4 regions of the Hyphomicrobium nitrativorans NL23 genome follow, and region 1 is predicted to be linked to each of the others. Evidence: predicted binding sites of a transcription regulator. Region 1 holds the regulator's gene; each other region holds the start of a gene.
What was found. The regulator PhoB, encoded in region 1, activates phosphate uptake and scavenging genes when phosphate is short. The targets are predictions, from matches to a motif close to TGTCATNNANCTGTCAT.
Positions count from the first base shown of each region.

Region 2: the regulator PhoB is predicted to act here: its motif matches at 3,552-3,568, upstream of ppk2 (polyphosphate kinase 2).
Region 3: the regulator PhoB is predicted to act here: its motif matches at 3,583-3,599, upstream of W911_RS08630 (inorganic phosphate transporter).
Region 4: the regulator PhoB is predicted to act here: its motif matches at 2,000-2,016, upstream of W911_RS05305 (PhoX family protein).

Region 1 covers NC_022997.1:487,442-493,235, forward strand. The annotation lists gene W911_RS02180 (hypothetical protein) at 495-1,088, opposite strand; gene phoB (phosphate regulon transcriptional regulator PhoB) at 1,919-2,614, opposite strand; gene phoU (phosphate signaling complex protein PhoU) at 2,640-3,350, opposite strand; gene pstB (phosphate ABC transporter ATP-binding protein PstB) at 3,491-4,297, opposite strand; gene pstA (phosphate ABC transporter permease PstA) at 4,322-5,626, opposite strand; gene pstC (phosphate ABC transporter permease subunit PstC) at 5,626-5,794, opposite strand, start outside.
Region 2 covers NC_022997.1:376,041-381,834, forward strand. The annotation lists gene W911_RS17080 (thermonuclease family protein) at 1-64, opposite strand, end outside; gene W911_RS17085 (hypothetical protein) at 149-1,879, opposite strand; gene W911_RS01665 (hypothetical protein) at 2,072-2,515, shown strand; gene ppk2 (polyphosphate kinase 2) at 2,589-3,515, opposite strand; gene W911_RS01675 (ATP-binding protein) at 3,900-5,069, shown strand; gene W911_RS01680 (hypothetical protein) at 5,243-5,794, opposite strand, start outside.
Region 3 covers NC_022997.1:1,859,707-1,865,500, reverse strand. The annotation lists gene W911_RS08635 (sensor domain-containing protein) at 1-1,718, opposite strand, end outside; gene W911_RS08630 (inorganic phosphate transporter) at 1,980-3,506, opposite strand; gene W911_RS08625 (Crp/Fnr family transcriptional regulator) at 3,859-4,536, shown strand; gene W911_RS08620 (ferredoxin--NADP reductase) at 4,764-5,537, shown strand; gene W911_RS08615 (hypothetical protein) at 5,688-5,794, shown strand, end outside.
Region 4 covers NC_022997.1:1,146,727-1,152,520, forward strand. The annotation lists gene W911_RS05305 (PhoX family protein) at 1-1,952, opposite strand, end outside; gene W911_RS05310 (phasin family protein) at 2,231-2,746, shown strand; gene W911_RS05315 (invasion associated locus B family protein) at 2,957-3,592, opposite strand; gene coxB (cytochrome c oxidase subunit II) at 4,063-4,992, shown strand; gene ctaD (cytochrome c oxidase subunit I) at 5,084-5,794, shown strand, end outside.

The DNA of each region.
Region 1 (5,794 bases):
CGGACAGTACTCCGGGGCCAACGGACACGTGAGCCCATCAGAGCTGAACGATCAAACGTTGGCGGTAACCGGAATTTGCCGGGAAATGCCGCTCGTTGCGGGTGCTTTATGCCGGGGCGGCGAGACGTGGGGAGGTGCGCGATCGTGGGCGGGCGCGTCCAACGCAAAAGGCCACCCGGCGGAAATTGACGGGCGGCCCTTTTTGCCGACGTGCTTGAGGCACCAAACCCCCTCAGGATGGCCTCACGACGCGAGGGCTTTTGTTCGGCTGGCAGAAGCGAGGTCGCAGCAAACCTCTATGGTTTGTAGGACCTTGCGACGCACCTGCCGGGCAAAAGATCCGCGCGGCTTCGCCGTGGGACGAGATGGGCCGACGGCGGCGTCGAAGCGCTCGACCGATGCGAAGGCATCGTTCTTCGCACTTCTCCTGGCCCTCGACCAATCTCGTCTCATCGTGACGTCATCCTGAGGGGGGTTTGGTGCCTAGGGAAGCGTCAGTGACGAAGCAGCGCTGGGGGAGGTGCTGCGTCGTTGCCTGCAAGGAGAGACGGATCGAACAGGTTGGGCGGGCGCGGGCCCCTCGGCGCGGGGGCTGCGGAGAGGCTGCCCTTGGGGCCGGCCGCATTCCAAATGTGTGCGAACGAACGCTGGGCGTTGCCGGAGGTGGTCGTGCAGCGATCGCAGAACAGCTCATAAGCGTCGCGCTTCAAGGGATCACGACGCATGCAGTCGCCGATCCATGCGGTGGTGTCGTCGAGCACGAGTTGCTCATGTGCGTCGAGAAGGCGGATGTCGGTGGCGAAGCGGCAATCGGCTCGCGTCATCGCAGCGGCCGGTTCGAGCTTCGTGTGACGAACAAAGACGATTTCGAGGGCGACGCCGGCTGCTTCGAGATCAGCGGTGAGCGCTTCGAGTGCGCACGCGACGGGGCTTTCGGCAGAGAGCGCGAGAAGACGGTAGGTGACATTGCCGGCGGGCGCGCCCTGCTCACGGAGGGCTTCAAGATGGCGCGCGACAAACGCTTTCAGGCGGGCCTCCTTCTCGTCTTTTACGGGGCCGTTCGCGCGAGCCGAAGGACGAAGGGGCATGTATGTCTTCCTTGATTGCGAGCCGCGGAAGCCCGTAGCTCGCCGTTGTCGTGATGGCGTCATTTAGGCGCCAAGACGGTTAAGCAAGTGTTGAACAACGTGAGCCGTTACGGTGTCGCACAGGGCGCTCTAAGACTTGACTGTGATCGCTGTGCGCCAGCCCTCAGCGAGGGCGAGTGCGCCGTCTGTTCCGGAATTGGATGAGAATTTTTCTGCAACCGTTTCCATTTGCTTTGACTCTTTCAATCGCGTGATTGGGCGACTCGGCGCGAGCCGATTTCGTTTCCAGGCGGACGGGAAGCGTGTTTCTGGGCGCCAAGATCGGCGAAGATTTTTTTGCGGGCTCGGTCCGGCGGTTGGCCTCTACCTCGCGGAGTCTCGCGCCGAGCCCATCGGGCACATGCGAGCCGCCCCTGGGGCGAGCCTGGGCCGTGGTCTCTGTTTTCGGGGGTGCGTTGAGTTCGGCCAGGGCGCTCTGCGCATACGGGCCAAAGGCGTGGGCTGCGCGGGCCATCGCGTCGGGAACGAGCCCGAGCCGCGACGCGTGCCCGAACCATCCGCGCGCGCGCCATTTCTCCGGCGCATACGCCATGAGTGTCGACCTGTCTCTACAGGCGCTGCCGACACCATACGTGTGCTGGCCAGCGCGTTACGAATGAAACCGATCAACCCCGGGCTGTCGTGATCCGGGTTCTGATTAAGCGTTGTTTTTGTCGCGAGTGCGGCCGGCGCGTGACGGAATCGGCGCTGGTGCGGTTCCGCTCCCTGTCATCCCGGCTCGGCGCTCTGGCTTTCGCCATCGCTTGGCCGGGATGACAGGGAGCGAGGCGTCAGATGCCGTTGCGTTCGCCGAAGACGTAGCCGGAGCCGCGAACGGTGCGGATGGGATCGCGTTCCTTGCCGCGGATGAGCGCCTTGCGCAGGCGTCCGATGTGAACGTCCACGGTGCGTTCGTCAACAAATGCGTCGCGGCCCCAGACGCCGTCCAGCAATTGCGCGCGCGACAGCACGCGGCCGGGGCTTTCCATCAGGAATTCGAGCAGGCGAAATTCGGTCGGGCCGAGATGCACTTCGCGCAACCCGCGCGTCACCTTGTGCGCCGGACGGTCCAGCTCGATGTCGGCAAAGCGCAGGACATCCGCCATCCGATCCGGCGCGGCGCGGCGAAGGATCGCCTTCACGCGCGCCATCAGCTCGGGAAGCGAGAACGGCTTGACGACATAGTCGTCCGCGCCGGTCGAGAGACCGCGGATGCGGTCTCCCTCTTCGCCGCGCGCCGTCAGCATGACGATGGGGATGGAGCGCGTTTCCATTCGCGCCCGCATCCGCCGGCAGATCTCGATGCCCGACGTGCCCGGCAGCATCCAATCGAGAACCAGAAGATCCGGTTTCTCTTCCGCCACGAGGATTTCGGCTTCTTCGCCGGTTTCCGCGTGCGCGACGCGGAAGCCTTCCGCTTCCAGATTGTAGCGGAGCATTTCAGCGAGAGGGGCCTCGTCTTCGATGAGCAGGATTTTTGCCGTCATGTCAGAACCTGTGTTGTGTCAGGGATCAGCTCGCGGGGAACAGCGTCGAGCTGGTGTCGTCGCCCTTGGGGCGGTCGTCGGAGATCATGGTGCCGCGCACGAAGAAGTGGATCGTCTCGGCGATGTTCGTCGTGTGGTCGCCCACGCGCTCGATGTTCTTGGCGCCGAACAGGAGATGCGTGGAGAGGCCGATGGAACGCGGATCCTCCATCATGTACGTGAGAAGCTCCCGGAACAGGGAATTGTACATGGAGTCGATGCTTTCGTCGGAGCGCCATACGGAAAGGGCGCGTTCCGCGTCGCGTGCGGCGTAGGCGTCGAGCACCTCCTTGAGCTGCTGGAGCGCGAGATCCACCATATGGCGCAGGCCGGTCATGAGAGGCTTCGGGTGCGATTCGTCCGCAATCGCGAGCGCCCGCTTGGCGATGTTTTTCGCGAGATCGCCGATGCGTTCGAGGTCGCCGGTGATGCGGAGCGCCGCCATCACGTGACGAAGGTCGTCCGCGAGCGGCTGGCGGCGGGCGATCATCGAGATCACCTGCTCCTCGATGTCACGCTCCAGGTCGTCGATGTGGCGGTCCGACTTCACGACCTGCTCGGCGAGCTTGGGGTCGCGTCGCTCAAGCGCGTCAAACGCCTGGCCCAGGATGTGCTCGGCGAGGCCGCCCATCTGCGCGATCTTCTTGTCGAGGAGGGCAAGCTCTTCCTCGTAGGATTTGACGATATGCTCGTTCATGGCGTCTCCTTTGGGCCTTCCGGCCACGCGGATATGTTCGGGTTTCGAAGGCGCGCGCAGCGATCTGCGCAGCGCCATAATGCCGTTCAGCAGGACATTCCCATCTCGGGTCATCGGGTGGGCTCCTTTCGGAGCCGCGATTAGCCGAAGCGCCCGGTGATGTAATCCTGCGTGCGCTGATCCTGCGGGTTGGTGAAGATTTCGTTGGTCTCACCTTCCTCCACAAGAATGCCGAGGTGGAAAAACGCGGTCCGCTGCGAAACGCGGGCGGCCTGCTGCATCGAGTGCGTGACGATGACGATACAGTAGTTACGCTTCAACTCGTCGATCAGCTCTTCCACCTTGGCGGTCGCGATGGGATCGAGCGCGGAGCACGGCTCGTCCATCAGGATCACCTCCGGACCGACGGCAACGGCACGCGCAATGCAAAGGCGCTGCTGCTGGCCGCCGGAGAGGCCGGTGCCGGGATCGTTGAGGCGGTCGCGAACTTCTTTCCAGAGACCGGCGCGTTCGAGGCTTTTGGCCACGATGTCGTCGAGCTCGGCTTTATTGGCCGCGAGGCCGTGGATGCGGGGACCGTAGGCCACGTTCTCGTAGATCGACTTCGGGAACGGGTTCGGTTTCTGAAACACCATGCCGACGCGGGCACGAAGCAGCACGGGGTCGAGCGAGGGATCGTAGATGTCCTCGCCCTCAATGGTGATCTTGCCGGTGACGCGGCAGGCCGCAATGGTGTCGTTCATGCGGTTGATGCAGCGCAGGAACGTCGACTTGCCGCAACCGGACGGGCCGATGAAGGCCATCACGCCGCGGTCAGGGATGTTGACATTGATGTCCTTGAGCGCCTGCTTCTCTCCGTAAAAGACGTTGACGTCCTTTGCCAGAATTTTAGGCCCAGTCGCATTCGCTGAAGACTGCACGGTGGCGCTCGTTGTTTCCATAAGCATTTTCATACTCCCAGTATCAGGGGCCTACCAGCGGCGTTCGAAGCGGCGACGCAGGATAACGGCAAGAAGGTTCATACAGACCAACACGAAAACGAGGATGAGGGCGGCGCCCGACGTGCGCTCGACGAAGCCTCGTTCGGCCGACGTGGCCCACATGAAGATCTGTACCGGCAATGCGGTCGCAGGATCGAGCGGGGTGGTCGGATACTCGACGACAAAGGCCACCATGCCGATCATGAGAAGCGGTGCCGTCTCGCCGAGCGCCTGGGCGAGGCCGACGATGGTGCCCGTCAGAATGCCCGGAACCGCAAGCGGCAGCACATGGTGGGTGATGGTTTGGATCTTGGACGCGCCGACGCCGTAGGCCGCCTCGCGGATCGAAGGCGGGACCGCCTTGAGGGCCGCGCGGGTGGCGATGATGATCGTCGGCAACGTCATGAGGGTCAGCACGAGGCCGCCGACGACGGACGCCGAGCGGGGCAGGCCCGCCATGTTGATGAAGATCGCGAGACCCAGGAGACCGAACACGATCGACGGCACCGCCGCGAGGTTGTTGATGTTGACCTCGATGGTGTCGGTGAAGAGGTTCTTCGGCGCGAATTCCTCAAGATAGACGGCCGCGGCGACACCGAGCGGAACCGAGAGGGTCACGACGATCATCATCATGAAAAGCGAGCCGATGATCGCGACACCGATGCCGGAGGTTTCAGGGCTGCTCGATGCGCCGTAGGTGAAGAGGCCGGTGTTGAAGCGCTTCGAGAGGAAGCCCTCGGCTTCGGCCTTATCGAGCCAGCCGAGCTGCTGATCCGAAATCCGGCGCTGGCTGGCGGTTAGCGTGCGATCGATTTGGCCCTTCATCAAGGAGTCGACCTGGCCGTGGGCGAGAACCCATACCGGAACCGTCGTTCCGATGAGTGAGGGATCGGCCTGAACGAGGCGGCGGATCGTGATGTCGACGTCACGCGACATGAGACCGCCGATCTCGCGCATCGCGGGACGGTTCGACGTGTCGACGCCGAGCTGGGCGGCAAGGGCCCGACGGGCGAGCAAGGTATAGTCGGCGTTACGAATATCCTGCGCCCGCTGAGTTCCCGTGGGGTCGATGACGTCCTTGTCCAGGTTGACGTTGAGCTGCAAGGACGTCTGCACGAAGGCCGTGTAGCCGTTCGAAACGATACTGCCGAAGAGGAACAGCAGGAACGCAAGGGCGAACCCGATTGCGGCGATACCAAAGAGGCGGAACCGGCGTTCGGCGGCATAGCGCCGGCTGATGCCCTTCTTGATGATGGCGGTGCGATCCGGTCTGCCGGGATTTGCTGTGATGGCCATTATTCGTATTGCTCCCGGTACTTGCGCACCACATAGAGTGCGTAAATGTTGAGGCCGAGCGTGATCGTGAAGAGCGTAAGGCCGAGGGCGAACGCCACGAGCGTCTGCGGCGAGTTGAACTCAAGGTCGCCTGTGAGCTGGCTCACGATTTTCACCGTGATGGTGGTG
Region 2 (5,794 bases), 110 kb from region 1:
CGACGGCCACAAGCCCGCTCACCGCCGCGTTCCGCCGTTGCCAAGCCATGATCTGCTTTTCCATTCCCGCTCTCGACACCATGTCATGGCGCTCCCGGCGGCTCCAGCAAGTCTTCACCGTGGGCGATTCACGTGAAATCGGCCGAGGCTAACCGCCGCCCAGAAGGCCGATCGGGTCCCACAGAGACAGGCCGATCATCCCGCACTCCGCGACGTCTGCCATGTCATCCGGCTCCAACGTGCCCCAAACGCGGCTCGTGGCTTCCGGCGAGATCGCAATCGAATCGCTCACCTCGACAGCGTTTGCCGGTTCGGTCGGCGGCGGCGACGTCATCGTGAAGTGTTGGCCGTCCGCAACCCAGGCAATGCCTCGCGCGCTGTCGAGACCCAGATCTCCCGCCTGATGGCCTCGGACACGGATCTCGGCGCCGGTCTCATTGTCGATCTCCGACTCAACGCGAACGACAAGATCCCGGGGGCTGGCGGCATCGTAGGCAGCGCTCACGCGCGCCGGCGTCCATGCGACCACGATGCGGTCGTGGGGCAGAGCGTCGTCGATCACGAGCGATGCCGACGGATGGGCAATAACGTAACGGTCGACGCCCGCTCCGCTCCGGGCCGCGATCTCGCCCGCGCCGACGATCACGGTATTTTCGCCGCCGCCGGGCGACACGAACATGCGCTCCGCCGCCCTCAGATCGAAGACGTCGTCGCCCATACCGCCTTCGACGCCCCGCAGTCCTTTCGCAAGCACGAAGCGGTCTCCGTGCGGTGAGCCGACGATCCATTCCGCGCCATGAACATTGAGACCGTGCGCCTCTGCGCCGTTCCACGGCACGCGCGCCGTGAACTGAAGTGTGCGCTCCCCTGCGGGTACGATTTCGAAGCCGGCGTCGGCCGCAGCCAGATCGATCACATCGCCTTTCCCAGACGGGTGCTCGCCTCCGAAATCGATCCTGACGGGGGGAGATGAGAGCCCAACGCCCGGCCCGATCGAGAGCCGGTCGCTCCGTACGTCCCAGACGATGTGCTCGATGGAGAAGAGACGGTCCTCTCCGCCAGCGTAGCTCGCGATAAAGTCCGGCGCGACATGAGCCGGGCCCGGACGCGGCGCTTCGAGCCGGACCTTCCCGGCACCGGAATAGTCGATGGTGTCGACACCGTCGTCCTCATAGGCAAGGCCCGGCTCGCCGCCATGCACGATGTCGAAGCCCTCGGACCAGTGGATGACGTCGTCTCCGCGCCCGCCGAAAAGTTTGTCGACCACGCCCTGCTCGTTGCGTCCAAAGAGCCGGTCGTCGCCAGCGCCCGCCAGCACGGCATTGAAGCTTTTGCCGGTGGCGAGCGTCTCGTCGGCCGAGGTGCCAAGCAGCGTTTTCTTGCCGGGCGAAAACCGCAGACCCGCCGGCATGGCGTCGCCGATGTCCAAACCCGCGTGATAGAGCAACGACGACACGAGCGACGACGAGTTGAGCGTGGGAAGCGGCGATCCCGGCAGCGCGAGTGCGATGTAGGGGAATTTCTGTGCCTCGATCTCGGCTGCGTAGGAGACCAGCGTCGCCCACAGCTCGACGGCACCGCTGCCCTCCGCGATTTCGCGCGGGCCGCGGCTCTCCGGCGTTCCGATCCGCGCCGTCAGCGCGTCACCCACGAGGCCACCGTTGGCATCGGACAACGTGGTGCCGCCGTGCCAGCCGTCCACCGCAAGGCGGACATCGCGCCCATTGGCGTCCCGAATCCCTTCGATCACGAACCAGTCTTCCTGAGGCGCGCGGGCGGCCTCGAAATCACTGCGAAAGACCAATTGAAGATGATCGAACCCGAACCGGCCGAGGCTCAGAGTTTCGACAGGCACACGCTCTACGCGGACAGATGGCATCGGCCGCTCCACGACGGGTGAATCGATCAACGACATCAAAATACAATTTAAGGTTGAATATTTGATCAATACCCCGCGAGATGCGAGTCTCGGTTTCGTTTGCGGCGCCTCTTCCGCCCCTCTCCGATCCGGTTAATACTGAGGAAAAACCGGGCATAAAGCCCATAATCAACCGGGAAGGGGAGACACGACATGGAGGGGACTTCTTTCAAAAACCTGCTGATCGGCTTCGTTGCAGGGGCCATCGCGCTGGTCACCGTGCACGAGTTGATCGCCCTTTGCCTGGCAGACGCCGGGCACATCTCGCGTACACCTTGGTCGCTTGAGACCTCGGGACTGACGGGCCTTCCGCAGATCGTCACAGATGTCGTCTGGGGCGGCGTTTGGGGCATGGTGTTCGCCGCGATCCTCGGCGACGTGCCGCAAGGGTCCATGACGGTGAGGGGCGCCGTTCTCGGCATCGTCGGACCGGCGCTCATCGGCGTGCTCGTGCTCGTTCCGCTCGTCAGGGGCGAGACGTTGTTTCTCAACGCCGATCCCGATCTGATCTGGCCTGTGCTGGTGCTGGGCGCCGGGTTCGGCGCCGCAACGGCTTGGCTCTATGGCTTGTTCACTGCTGGCGGCCGGTTGCCGTAGCGCCGCCGAGGCAGGCAGACGCAACGACGCAAACGCTCCGGAGCGGACTTGTTCGATGTCCCGCTCCGGAGATTTAGGCTTCGGCTCCTTGCTCATCCTCACCGTTGAGGCCGGCTAGATGGTCTGCGCCGGACTTGGTGATTTTGGGGTCCAGTGCGCCGACGACATCCTTGTCTTTGCCGGGATAGTCCAGCGCGGTGAGGATGACGCGCATCGCTTCGAGCCGAGCCCGGCGCTGGTCGTTGGCGGCGATGACGGTCCACGGACTCACGGCGGTGTGCGTGAAGCGCAGCATCTCGCGCTCGGCGTGGGTGTAGGCATCGTACTTGCCGATGGCCGCGCGATCGACCTCCGTGATTTTCCACTGCTTGAACGGTTCGTGACGGCGCTCGTGAAATCGCTTGAGCTGCATCTCGCGGCCGACCGTCAGATAGATCTTGAAGAAGCGGATGCCGTCGCGCACCAGCAGCTCCTCGAACGCGGGTGCGTCGCGCAGAAAATTCGCGGTTTGCTCAGGCGTGCAGAAGCCCATCACGGGTTCGACGCCGGCGCGATTGTACCAGGATCGGTCGAACAGCAGGATGTCCCCTCGCGTCGGCAAGTGGGCGATGTAGCGCTGGAAATACCATTGCCCGCGTTCGGACTCCGTCGGTTTCGACAACGCTACGGAGCGCGCGTGGCGCGGGTTCAAGCGCGCCAAAATGCGAGAGATGCAGCCGCCCTTGCCTGACGTGTCGCGGCCCTCGAACAGCACGACGATGCGCTCGCCCGCTTCGGCCACGTGCGTCTGCAGCTTGAGCAGCTCAAGCTGCAGCTTGATGAGCTCGTCCTCGTAGACCTTGCGTTTCAGCCGCTCGTCGTAGGGATAGCCGCCGGACGCGAGCGCGACCGCATCGAGTTCGGGTGGAAACTCCGGATTGTCGAGATCGAATTTCTTGAGAGCCCGAAGACGGGCCTCCGCGGCTTTTGCATCCGCTTTGTCGTCCTTCGCCTTGCTCATCGCATTCCCCGGTTGGGCTCTCGCCCCACGATAAACTGTCACACAAGTGTTGTTTATCGGGAGGCCTGACTGCCAGACGCATAGAGAGGGGCCCGATTTGAATGCCGTGTCAACGATGGGTGGCCAAACGGGCGGTGCATCGTGATGCTTGAGGCGCCGCCCAGGATCTGGGCATTATCCTCGCCCATGACAGATCCCCGGCCGCTGACCCGATACCTGTCAGCATTGAACCATTGGCTTGCGCCAGTCCTCTCACGGCTCGGCGCTTACGGGCCCCGCGCACGGCGCAGGTCTCGCCCTCTGACCGTGGCCGCGCTGTTGTTCGCAGCGCTAACCCTTATCGGCGGTCTGTCGTGGCTGGCATCACTCGCGGGGTTCCTCGTCATGTCCGCCATCGTCATGGCGCAGGAACCGGACGACACGAACGAGGAAGACCCGTTCGCGATCCCGGAACCGGCCAACCTTCGCCTCGGCCCGCACCTTTCGGAGCGCGGTGCCACGGGCTGGCGGCCGCTGCTCGATGCGATTCCCGATGCGGTCGTCGCGCTCGATCAGAACTTCACGGTCATGCACTTCAACGGGCGCTTCATCGACATTTTCCCGCGCGTGCGCGTGGGTCAGCCGTTCAGTCACGTCACACGCGACCCGGCCCTGAACGAGGCCGTCGATAAAGCGGCTCAGCCCTCGCTGCGCGAGCCCATCGTCGTCAACTTCTACGAAAGAGTGCCCGTCGAGCGTCGCCTCTCCGCCACGGTTTCGCGCCTTGGCGGCCGAGAAGCTCAACGGGGGCTGCCGCTGCTCATCATCTCGTTCCGGGATCTCACCGAGCAGGACAAGCTTGCGCAGATGCGTGCGGACTTCATCGCCAACGCCAGCCATGAGCTGCGGACGCCGCTGGCTTCGCTGCGGGGGTTTGTCGAAACGCTGCAGGGTCCGGCCCGCGACGACGTGCAAGCGCGGGATCGGTTTCTCAGCATCATGGCGAGCCAGGCGAACCGCATGACGCGGCTCATCGACGACCTGCTTTCGCTCAGCCGGGTCGAAATGAAAGTGCATCTGCCGCCTAAGGGGATCGTCGATCTCAACGATGTCGCTTCCTATGTGGCGCAGGCGCTCGATCCGCTCGCGGAGGCGTCCAAGATCAAAATCGTGGTGACGAAGGGCGAAACCCCGATCCGCATCCGCGGCGACCGCGACGAGATCGTGCAGGTCATCCAGAACCTCGTGCACAACGCCATCAAGTATGGCCGCGAGGGCGGGCGCGTCGAAGTGGCCGTGTCGCGCGTGATGGACGGCGTGCCGCCGGTGTCGCGCGGGCTGGTGGCGGTCGCGGACGAGGGGCAAGGCATTCCGCCCGAACATCTGCCGCGCCTCACCGAACGGTTCTACCGCGCGAACGCCGCGGCCAGCCGCGAAAAGGGCGGTACGGGGCTCGGGCTTGCGATCGTGAAGCACATCGTCATCCGGCACCGCGGCGAACTCAGGATCACGAGCGAAGTGGGAAAAGGCTCTACGTTCTCGGTGCTGTTCGACGAATTGGGAACGCGGGGTTAGGCCGTCCCGCTCGTGTCATCCCGGAAAGGCGGAGCCTTATCCGGGACCCAGCGTAGGACCCGTCGAAGACGCAATATTTTGCGGTAGAAGCTTTTCCTGGGTCCCGGCGCTGCGTTCCGGCATTCGCCGTCACTTGGCCGGGATGACAGGAGCGAGGTGGAAAGCTCGCGGGATCAGTCGGTTCGGTATTTCTTGAGCTCGCGCACGAGTTCGGTGAGCCGCTCGGCGACTTCAGCCCCCGTATCGACGGACGCCTTCAACGTTGCGCGATTCTGGATCAGCTTGTTGAGCTGGTCCTGGCATTCGCCGAAGCCGAAAAAGATCGCCTCGGGCGCGTCCACAGTCCCATCCTCGACCGCGCACATCACCTCGAAAGCGTTTTGCGCGGCAAGCACAAGCATGGACGCGACATCGTTCATGACCTGCTGATAGAGGCGGGCGGCATCGCCGCTCACGCGCGGCCCGTGCACGCCGAACTTGAGCGGGGAGGAGCCTTGCGCGCCTTCGCCGGCGAAGAGCGCCGGATTGCGCTGGAAGCGCCGGAAGATTTCGCAAAGGTGGAGGCAGCACGTTTCGAGTTCGCGGAGCGCCGTTGCGGCTTTGCGTTTCGGCCGGATGCGGTCCGGTGCACGCTCTGTTGCCGCCCAGTTGATCGTCGCAATCGAAGAGATGGCGCCCAGGGCTGCGATGGCCGGCAGGACGGCCGCAAACGGATCGGGCGCGAT
Region 3 (5,794 bases), 1.4 Mb from region 1:
GCCTGCCAGGCCGCAACCTGCTCCAATGCGAGATCGATGACGCGCACGCCGATGGCAGCCGCCACGCGCGGCTCTTCCAAAACCTCTTCGAAGAAGCCCGGCGTGAGCAGGCCATGCACAGGATGCTGCCACCTGAGAAGGGCTTCGAATGAAGGCGGATCCGACGGATCGGCAGGGATGATGGGCTGGAAGAAGAGGACGAATTCTCCGCGCTGCAATGCTTCGAGCGCATCTTCCTGCATTTCGACCCGGCGATTGATCGCAGCACGCAGATCGGGCGTAAACTGGCCGATGTGTCCGCGCCCCACGCTCTTCGCACGATAGAGCGCCAGATCCGCATTCTTGAGCAGATCGCCCGGCTCCACCGCGTCGCGCGGATAGACCGTCACACCGAAGCTGGTCGAGCAGAACCGCATCGCGCCCGCAATCTTTACGGGCTCGGACAGAAACCGTTTGACCCGCGCCAACGTCACTTCGATCTCGTCGACCTCACGATGCCCGCCGATGAGCACGGCAAATTCATCGCCCCCGAGGCGAGCGATATTGGCGGTGCTGCCGAGCATATCTTCGAGGCGGCGCGCAACGATCTTCAAGAGTTCGTCGCCTGCCTCATGGCCCAGCGTGTCGTTGATCTCCTTGAAGTTGTCGATATCGATCAGCGTGACGGCCAAGAGGTCGCCATTCGCATCGGCGGTTCCGATCGCATCCCGCAACGTTTCGCCGAACAGCAGACGGTTCGGCAGGCCGGTCAGGCTGTCGAGCTTCACGAGCTTCCACAGGTCGTCCTGCATCTTCTTGCGTTCGGTGATTTCCTCCGTGAGCATGATAAGCCCGCCCACGGTCTGATCGGGCAGATACCACGGGCGCACTTCCCAGCGCAGGATGTTCTCCGATCCGTCCGCCCGTTGGAAGCGTTCCTCCTCACAGCTCTCCGTAGCGCCCGCGAGAATCCGGCTATGCTTGTCCTTCCAGCACTGCGGAATCTCGGGAAACACGTCGTAGTGACTGCGCCCGACGAGCGACTTTTCTTTGAGCCCATAGTCGTGCAGCCAGTGGTCCGTATGCGCGACATAGCGCATCTCGGTGTCGAACATCGCCACCGCAGCCGGCACATGCTTGATAAAAGCCTCAAGACGCGCATGCGCGCGTTTGAGCTCCTGCTCCGCACTCCGCTGCTCGGTCACGTCGACACCGATCGTGCTCAGGCATTCGAGTTCGCCGCGAGCATTGCGCCAGGGCACGAAGATGGCCTTGACCCAAAGCGGCTGTCCGTCCTTACCCTGATCGCAATATTCGCCCGACCATGTTTTCCCGAGCCGCACGGTCGCCCACATGTCCGAAAGTTGCTCAAGATTGCAAAGCCCGGACCCGGCACCGTCGACCACCCGGCGAGCGAACTCGTCGCTCGAATAGCCGGTGCGGTTCAGCAGATTCTGATTGGCTTCGCAAAAGCGGCCTGACGCGTCGATCTTCGACACAAGAAAATGCTCGTCGAGCATATGCCGGTAGGAACTCACCTCGCGCTCGAAGTCGTCGGCGCGCGACGTCTCGTCCCTGGCAAACGCAACCGAAACCGCCGCGACGAAAACGGTGAGCATACAGACCAAGGAAATGGCGAAGACAGAAGGGTGGAAATCGGCAGCGATCAAAACAGCGAAGTTGAAGACTGCAAGCGCCGCCAGCACGACGATCAGCCCAGGAACAATCCATCCCCGCACACGCGCGATAAGCAGATCTATTTGCGGCCACGAACCGCTTCGCGTTTGAGTACACATAGTTCAGAAACGATGCCGAGTATGATTCTGACGAATTTCTTCCCTAACCCACAAAAACGTACGGTCGGATACTTAAAAAATATGCACTCAGCCGACATTTCGGGCGCTTTAGTCGCGCAAAAATGCGTTGACGGGAGACGCAAAGCCGTTCAACGGCGAAAATCTGCGCGAATTGCAGAGGGAACTTGAAACCGCCGGGATGAATCAGCGCGCGAACTGGATCGCCAAAAACGTCAGTGCAGAGAGCGTTGCAGCCGCGGGAACCGTGATGACCCAGGCTGCGGCGATCGCCATGAGATGGGATCGGCGGACAAGCTTTCGACGCCGAAACTCCTCCTGATCCACCGGAGCGAGCTTGTTAGGGTCATGGGGGACCCCGTGCGCTCGAACGAAGTGGCGGCGGCGCCGGCTGTGCACGGTCCAGTATTCGCGGAAGAAGCCGACCCCGAAGATCGCGCCCACGGCTATATGGGTGGAACTCACGGGCATACCGAACCAGGACGCCACGATCACCGTGATCGCCGCTGAAAGCGCCACGCAGAATGCCCGCATAGGGTTCATCTTGGTAATCTGTTCACCGACGAGACGGATCAGGCGCGGGCCGAACAGCAAAAGGCCAAGGCTGATCCCGACGGCACCGATCATCATGGCCCAGAGGGGGATCGCCACATCCGAACCGATCGGGCCCTGGTCGGCAGCATGAAGGATCGCGGCCAGTGGCCCCACCGCATTGGCGACGTCGTTGGCGCCATGACCGAAGGAAAGCAGCGCCGCCGAGCAGATGAGTGGCAGATGAAACAGCCGCCGTAGCGACTGGTTTCGGTTTTCCATGCCCTCCGACTGGCGGCGGATCAGCGGCTTTACGACTGCATAGACCACTGCGAACACCGCAACAGAGAGCGCCGCAACTGCGGCGGGGCTTGGCTTCCAGATGCGCCCGAAGCCCTTCACCACCAGGTATCCGCCGAACACCCCTGCCATGACGGCCGTGAGAACGGGCACCCAGCGCCGGGCCGCAGCGATCTTATCCTCCCGGTAGATGATCATGACTTTGATGAAGGCGAGCAGCAGAGCCGCGATCACACCGCCTAGCACGGGGGAGATCACCCAGCTTGCCGCGATGGCCCCTAGCACCGGCCAGTTGATCGGCTCCATCCCCATCGCCGCCAAAGCCGAACCCAGCACCCCTCCGACGATGGCGTGGGTGGTGGAAACCGGGGCGTTGAGCACCGTCGCCAAATGCACCCAAACCGCCGCCGCCAACAGCGCCGACATCATGATCCAGATGAACACGCCGCTATCGGGCACCGACGCGGGATCGACGAGCCCCTTCGAAATGGTCTCGACCACCTCGCCACCGGCGATCAGGGCCCCGGCACTTTCGAACACGGCCGCGATGAGCAGCGCACCCGTCATGGTGAGCGCACGCGCGCCGACCGCAGGCCCGACATTGTTGGCCACGTCGTTCGCGCCGATGGTGAGCGCCAGATAGGCCGCAATGACGGCCGCGGCGACGATCAGCAGCCCGCTGGGCGCCGAGCCGATATGGTACGTCGCAAAACTCCCCGCGAAGACCAGAAAAATGAGCGCGATCCCCGGCCCCAGGAAGCGCAGCGTCAGCGAGCGGGTGACCTGCCCGACCTGCTCGATCTTTCCGAGATCTTTATCGAGCGTCAGCTTCCTTACGCGGCGCGGCCGGATGGCTCCCCGCGCACGGCCCTGCTCCGCCATCCCGTCCCCCGCCCGTCACTTTGTTAGAAGCGGTCTTACGGGAGGCCGTCTGGAAAGACAAATCAAACGATTAGCCTGTCATAAACCCGGCACGGAGAGCGCCCGGCGCTGCGCAGGCCGCCCTCCAAAGGCTCATTTCACAAAGGAAAAAAGAAGCCCGATTGCCGCCTCGCGCCGGACTGATCGAAAACGTCGCAGCAAACGTAAATGAGTTGTTACGACGGGAACAGACGGACGTGAACGAAGTTTTACGTTTCAATCGATAGGCTTACCTGCGTCCGGTGAAGCCAAATATGACTTGATTAAGGCAGGGCCGGTTTATACATGCCGGTAGAGTAAGGAGTAGCGTGCGATGGCGACCATGTGCCGGTCGGAAGAGTTCATGGATGTGCGGGGCGGGTTTGAGAAGCTCAACCCCGGCGCGCTTCATTCCGGCAACGTCCTCCAAAGCGTCGCGACGGGTGCAATCCTCTTCCAGGCGGGCGACGAACGGACGCTTTACCGCGTCGAGCGCGGCGCCATCTGCCATTACGTCCTTTGGGCGGACGGCCGCCACGAAGTGATCGAATTCGCGTTCCCCGGCGACATTATCGGCCTCGGCCATCTCGACATTCATTCAACGACGGGCCAGGCCATGGTCGACACCGTTGTGAGCGTGGTATCCGAAGACGAGTTGAAGGATGCGCTCGATCACGACGACCGGCTTTCGTTTCGGATGACCGCCGCAGTGGAACGGGAATTCGATTATCTGCGCGAGCAGACCGTTCGCCAAGCTTCCATTACGCCAACCGCACGCGTTGCAAATCTCCTGCTCGCGCTTTCGGGGCTCAATGTGAGCGAAGGGCGAAACGGCACTTTGATTTCCGACGACCTCACTGCCGGCTTCGTCGCCGAGCGGCTCGATATGAGCATCGAGAACCTGAGCGCCGCGCTTTTGAACCTGAAAATTCAGGGCGCCGTACGGGACACGCCCCGCGGCCTCGAAATCGTCGACATGCCGATCTTGCACCGCTTAGCCGACGCAGCCTGAGATCCGGCTCGCTCGAAATCGATAAGCTGGCCGCGCGGGCATTTCGCCCGCGCGATTTTCGCGGCCGTCCCCAAATCCTTTGATCCCCGTCAAGCGAGAGACGCCAGGCCCGGGTATGTCCTTGCCCCCGGTGCCAATCCATGCATGAAAGCCCGCCAGAGCCCAGTTAACGCAGGGGAGCCAGCATGTCCGTTCTCGATCAGCCCAGCGCAGCTCCGCGCAAGAAGATCGGCAATCTGCTCGTCGAGACCATCCTCGATGTCACGCATTACACCGGCACGCTTTTCAGCTTCAAAACCACCCGCTCGCCGGCCTTCCGTTTCGAAAGCGGCCAGTTCACCATGATCGGCCTGGAGGTCGACGGCCGCCCGCTCCTGCGCGCCTACAGCATGGCGAGCGCCATCTACGACGACAATCTCGAATTCTTCTCGATCAAGGTCGCCGACGGTCCGCTGACCTCGCGCCTCCAGCACATTCGGCCGGGCGACGAGATCCTGATCGGCCCCAAGCCCACCGGCACGCTCGTCAACGGCTACCTCCGGCCGGGGCGCCGCCTCCTGCTTCTCGCGACCGGCACCGGCTTCGCCCCGTTCTCAAGCCTGCTCCGCGACCCCGAAACCTATGAGCGCTATGACACCATCGTAATGGCTGTCGGCTGCCGTACCGTCGACGAACTTGCCTTCGCGAACAGCGTTGTCGGCGCGATCGAAAACCATGAGCTTCTGGGCGAACTCGCAACAGGCAAGCTCCACTATTATCCGACCGTCACCCGCGAGGCGTTCCGCAACACGGGCCGCGTGTCCGATCTCGTGGCGAGCGGAAAGCTCTTCGCCGATCTCGGCCTTGCCCCGCTCGACCTCGAAACGGACCGCGTGATGATCTGCGGCAACCCCGGCCTCATCACCGACGTCTCGGCGCTCCTCGGCGCACGCGGGTTCGAGGAAGGCAGCAGCGGCAGCCCCGCCGACTTCGTCATCGAGAAAGCCTTCGTACAGCGCTGAAGGCTTCCACGCCCATCGCACGGAACAGGACCGCACGCCTCTCCGTTAACGACTCCGTCACGGACCTTACACACATGTAAAGTCAGGGCGTTTGCGCCTCGGAGACGAGGGCGATAGCGTCGTCGTGAAAAAAGCCGAATGGAGGAACCGATGTCCACATCCCTGAAATCCGAACGGAGCGTTCTGAACCACGAGGAATATCAGGCGGTGCTGGCCACGCACCACCCGGACATTTACGGTCTCGACGGCAAGGGCCT
Region 4 (5,794 bases), 660 kb from region 1:
CGCGGCGGTGTGCCGTCCTCGAAGTCCGGCCAGCGGGTGGTGGGCGCATCGAACGTCGAGATCACGTCTCCGCCGATTTCCGTTTCGCCAGGGTGCTGGACGGCGACGAAAAAGGTTTCGAGATCGGGCGTGAAGCAGGGGCCGCACATTTCGGCTCCGACCGGAACCTGAAAAAAGCAACGCGATGTGCCCCGTTCGGCGCCTTCGGTCTCGATGGCCCAGATTCCATCCGCGCGTTTGGTTTTGCGGGGCGAGTTTCCGTCGGTCGAGACCCAGAGGCGGCCGTCGGCGTCGACCGCGAAGTTGTCCGGCATTCCGAACCAGCCGTTTTCGCTCGTGGCCGGATTGAAGGTGGCGCCGACCGCGGCGATCTCGGGGGAGCCGCATTTGATCAGGATGTCCCAGGTGAAGGTGTCGGCTGTGTGGTCGCCGCCGTCGGGCACGATTTCGATGATGTGGCCGAAGGCGTTTGTCGCGCGCGGGTTGGCCGCGTCGGTTTTGTCCTCGGTGCGTTTCGCATTGCTCGTGAGCGCGAGATAGACTTTTCCGGTTCTGGGGTTGACGTCGATGTCCTCGGGACGGTCCATCTTCGTCGGCCCGAGCAGGTCGGCCGCGAGGCGCGTGTGAATGAGCACATCGCCCTGATCCTTGAACCCGTTGGCTTCGGTTAGCCAGACTTGGCCGCTCTTGTTCGGGAGTCCGTGGACGAGAGGTAGCCATTCGCCCGTGCCGTCGGCATTGAAACGCGCAACCGAAAGCACGCCGTTGTCGAGAAGGTTACGGTTGGCCTCTCTGTTGCCCGGGTCGACCTTACCGTCCGTGACGAAGCGATAGACGTAATCGAAGGCTTCGTCGTCGCCCTGGTAGACGACGAAGCGTCCGTCACCGTTGACGATGTTTCCGGCACCTTCGTGCTTGAAGCGGCCGAGGGCGGTGCGCTTGATCGGCGTCGAGGTGGGATCGAAGGGGTCGATCTCCACCACCCAGCCGAAGCGGTTCGGCTCGTTCGGCTCCTTCGTGACGTCGAAACGATCATGGAAGCGGCCCCAGGCGTACCATTCGGCGGGCGCGCCGTAGCGGCGCAACGCGCGCGCCTCGGGAGTGAGCGGCTTGGCTGCGTCCTTGTTCCAGAAGTAGCCGTTGATGTTCTCCTCGCACGTCAGCCAGGTGCCCCACGGGGTGATGCCGCCTGCGCAGTTGTTCAGCATGCCGTGGACGCGCGTGCCGCTCGGATCTTCAGACGTTTTCATGCGGTCGTGACCGGCGGCGGGGCCGGAGACGAGCATCTCGGTTTCGGCGGTGATGCGGCGGGCGTAACGCGAGCCTTGCACGACGTGCCACTTGCCGTTTTCGCGGCGAACTTCGATGACTGCGCCGCCGTGCGCCATCATCTCCGCATCGACCATCTCGCGCGTGACGGACGCGAAGCCGGCGTCGCGGTCGCCGCGTGTCGCGAGGCCCGGAAACATCAGTTCGCCGTTGGTGTACTCGTGATTGACGACGAGGAGGCCGTGGTCGCTCCGCCCATCGAGCGGCAGGAAGCCGAGGAAGTCGTTGTTGTAGCCGAACTGCCGGGCCTGGGCGGCGGCGTCTGCGCGGCCGGGAACGAATGTTGGGGCGTCGGCTAAGACGGCGTCACCCCAACGAATGAGCACGTCGGCGTCGTAGCCCGCCGCAACGTGGTGCGTTGGCGAACCTGGCGAGACTGTGAGCTCGGCGAAGTCGAAAGATGGCGAGGGCGGGTGCCTGCCGCCCTGCGCCGGGGCTGCGGCGAGGGCCCGGGGCCAGGCAAGCTCGGCGGCGACGGTGACCGCCGCAAGCCCTTGGATGAGATCGCGACGGGAGAGGCGCTCCGCGATCAGGTCGCCAATGGTCGGTGCGGCTGTGGGGTTCGAGCCCACGTTTTCCGCAGCCTCGAACGCGACGGACGGCGGCAACTTGCGATTCCGCACGAATAAACCTCCTGAAAACTGGCAAGAAGTTTCGTTAAACGGCGGATATCACTGGCTGATGACAGATCCTGCACGCAAAAGCGCATTACGGAAGGGGAAGCGAAAACGCGCGGTGTGCTGCTCCCGGTCATTTTCTTATCAACATTTCGTTATTGTTTTGCGCCCATCGATTTGATCACGATCATTTGCAATCGCCACACGTCGTGCATAATTTTTGGATTAAGTGATTGCGAGGTTCCGGCCATGTCATCGGGATCCGTACATAGGGAGTTCAGGGTATGGGCACGCAAACGGGATACGATGCGTACGGCATTGGGTCGTTCGCGTCGGTGTTTCAGAACTATCTTTCGGCATTCGAGACGGTCAGCCAGGGTACTCCCCCGCTTGGCGCAGGCTTTCCGACTGCCTTCGATACTCAGGCGTTCACCCAGCAGGCGACGGCGCCCCTCAAGGCCGTCGCGCGTGCGCAGCTTGAGATGCTCGGTCTCGTGAACCGCCGCGTTCAGGCGGTGATGCAGGCGCCGGCAAAACTCGCGCAGTGCCGCACGGGCCATGACGTCGTGAACGCGCAGATGGCCTTCTGGCAGGAAGCGGCGGAGCAGTATGCCGCGAGCGGCCGCAAAATCGCGGATGCGTGGAGCCAGGCATTGCCGTTGGCTGCGCCTTACGCGACGATCGGCGTGCCGCAGGCCGAGCGCGATTACATCGACTTCAACGGCGCTGCCGAAGCGAAGGCGAGGACGCGCCCGCGGATCAAGGCCGAGCCGGAAAACAAGGCGCGCCGCGTCGCCTGATGTCCGATGCCGAATAGAAATTCGGCGCGTTTTGGAATTATTCGATTTCGAGTTTGGAGCTGGCGGTGCGTCATGCGTCGCCCGTTCGGCGTTGTTTCATACGTAATTATTGTCTGCCGCCACGTTGCGGGTTTTAGTTGAACGGCGTTTTCTTTTTTGTTCGCAACGATGAATACCGAGGGGATCGGATTTGCGCGAGGCGGCGAAGGTTCAATTCATCGCACTGAGCGCGGAGAGACCCTCGCCGAAGCCTGCTAGCGAGATCGGAATGCCGATACCGGCCTCCTCCGTCTGGAAGATGATGAAAATGGCGGTCTTTCCCGTACGGAACTGCTCGATGAGCTTTTCCTCAACCGTCACCTGCGCATAGCAGGCGAAGGTGTGACAGCGGAGGAACGGCGCGTGGCCGATGTCGGCGCCATCGACCTTGAGGCCGATGCCGGGCGGTAGCAGAACGCCGACGGGTGCGAAGACGCGCAGAACCCGGACACCGTTCGAAAATTGCTGGAAGTAAATGGTGAGACCGACGTTGTTGCGGTCCTCGGCGGTGACGCTCTGGACGAGGGCGCATACTTCGTTCTTGGCACCCGGCGGTGGAGGCTTGCAGACATACTGCCAGTCTCCATATTGCCCCTTCACTTCGCCGTCGGCGAATTGAGACGCCGCTGCTCCCTGTGCGCGCTCGCCGGCGGTTTCGGCCCCCTCCGCGCGGGCCCCTCCGTTGAGGCCAAATCCCGTCTCCGGCAGTCCCGTTAAGGCGGCAATTAATGCGGCGCACAACAGACCTGCGGTGTACCGGCGGGTGCCGGTCTGGCGCCCCGGCGGCTGACCGATGGTGGGTGACATGACGGTTGGATATTCCTCGAAAACGTTCCGGTAACGGCGCCGAGACCCCGCAAACGCCGCTCGTGCGCGTCTACCGCACTCTGTTCGTCTCTGCGAGGAAAAAGGCCAAAGTGGGACTCGGAGAACGGCTTGGCGCAGCGCGGGGTGGATACGCCCATGACTCTCTCTCGCGCACTCATGTTGCGGCGCGAAGGCGCGCGATCGTGGACTGCGCGCAATTAACGCGTGGTTATGCCGCAGAGAACTTGACTTGAGACAAGTTTGACGATTGTGGTGTGTGTGTGGTCGGGGGACTCTGCCTGTTCCGTGTGCACGCCGGTGACGCGTGCGGCGCGAGGGGAATTTGGGGTCGCCCCAAAGGCAGTGGCGCGGACGCGCCAGGCAGAACGATCGGCACATTGAACGGTCGACAGGCCTGCATGGGAGATTCCGGCTGAGAAGCCGGGAAACGGAACCGGGGAGCGGATTTTATGCTGAGATGGATCTTCAAGTATGTGCCTCAGGTGGCGCTGGCCGGGTTGATGGCCATGCTGATGGCGCCGGGCGCTGCGATGGCGCAGGTCGGCGTGGGCCAGCCCGCACCCAAGCAGATTGGGATGCAGGAAGCCGTGACCCCGATCGCTCGCGAGATCCACGCGTTCCACGATCTGACCAACCTCATCATTATCGCGATCGCGGCTTTCGTCATTATTCTGCTGCTCTACGTGATGTTCCGCTTCAGCGAGAAGCGTAACCCCACTCCCAGCAAGACGACACACCACACGCTGCTCGAACTCGCATGGACGGTGCTTCCGATCCTGATCCTAGTCGTGATCGCGATCCCCTCGTTCAAGCTCCTGATGAACCAGTACACGTACCCGAAGCCGGATCTCACGATTAAGGCGATCGGCAACTCGTGGTTCTGGGAGCACGAGTATCCGGACCACGGCAACATCACGATCACGACCAACATGCTGGGCGATGAAGAGATCGCCGAGCGCGAGCAGCGGGGCATCCCGTCTCCGCGCCTGCTCGCCGTCGATAACGAGATCGTCGTGCCGGTGAACAAGGTCGTGCACGTGCTCGTCACCGCCAACGACGTGATCCACAACTGGACCGTTCCCTCGTTCGGCTCGAAGGTCGACGCCGTGCCGGGACGTGTGACGTCCACGTGGTTCAAGGCCGAGCGTGAGGGCATTTACTACGGGCAATGCTCGGAGCTTTGCGGCCTCAATCACGCGTTCATGCCGATCGGCGTTCGCGTGGTGACCGACGATGTGTTCAACCAGTGGGTCGAGGCTCTTCAGGCTCGCGATCGCAAGCGGGCGCGCGAGATCCTGGACGACGTGGCGATCAAGCAGGCCGCCGAGGCTGCCGGCACGGCGACGACTGTCGTGAGCGCCGCGACGCAGGCCCAATAGCACCCGGAACGGCGGAGCCGCGCACCGGCGCTGGCCTCCGCCTCAACCGGATTCGGAATGGAAACACCCAGGTCAATAAAGGTTTCGAACAATGGGTAGCACCACAGCACATGCCGGCCACGATCACGATCACACCCCAACCGGGTGGCGTCGCTGGCTGCTTTCGACGAACCACAAAGACATCGGCACGATGTACCTGATCTTCGCGATGATCGCGGGCATCATCGGCGGCGGTCTCTCCATCGCGATGCGCCTCGAACTCGCAGAGCCGGGGATGCAGTACTTCTCCAACCCGCACATGTTCAACGTGTTCGTGACGGGTCACGGCCTCATCATGGTGTTCTTCATGGTGATGCCCGCCACCATGGGCGGCTTCGGTAACTGGTTCGTGCCTCTGATGATCGGCGCGCCCGACATGGCGTTCCCGCGCATGAACAACATCTCGTTCTGGTTGCTGCCGGTCGCGCTTGCGCTCTTGCTCATCTCGATGTTCGTGGAGGGGCCGTCAGGTATGCACGGTGTCGGTGCGGGCTGGACGATCTACGCGCCGCTTTCAACAGCCGGCCATCCGGGTCCGGCCGTCGACTTCGCGATCCTCGCGCTGCACGTTGCGGGCGCCTCGTCGATCCTCGGTGCGATCAACTTCATCACGACGATCTTCAATATGCGCGCTCCGGGCATGACGCTGCACAAGATGCCGCTCTTTGCCTGGGCCGTGCTGATCACCGCGTTCCTGCTGCTGCTGTCGCTGCCGGTTCTCGCGGGCGCGATCACGATGCTGCTCACCGACCGCAACTTCGGC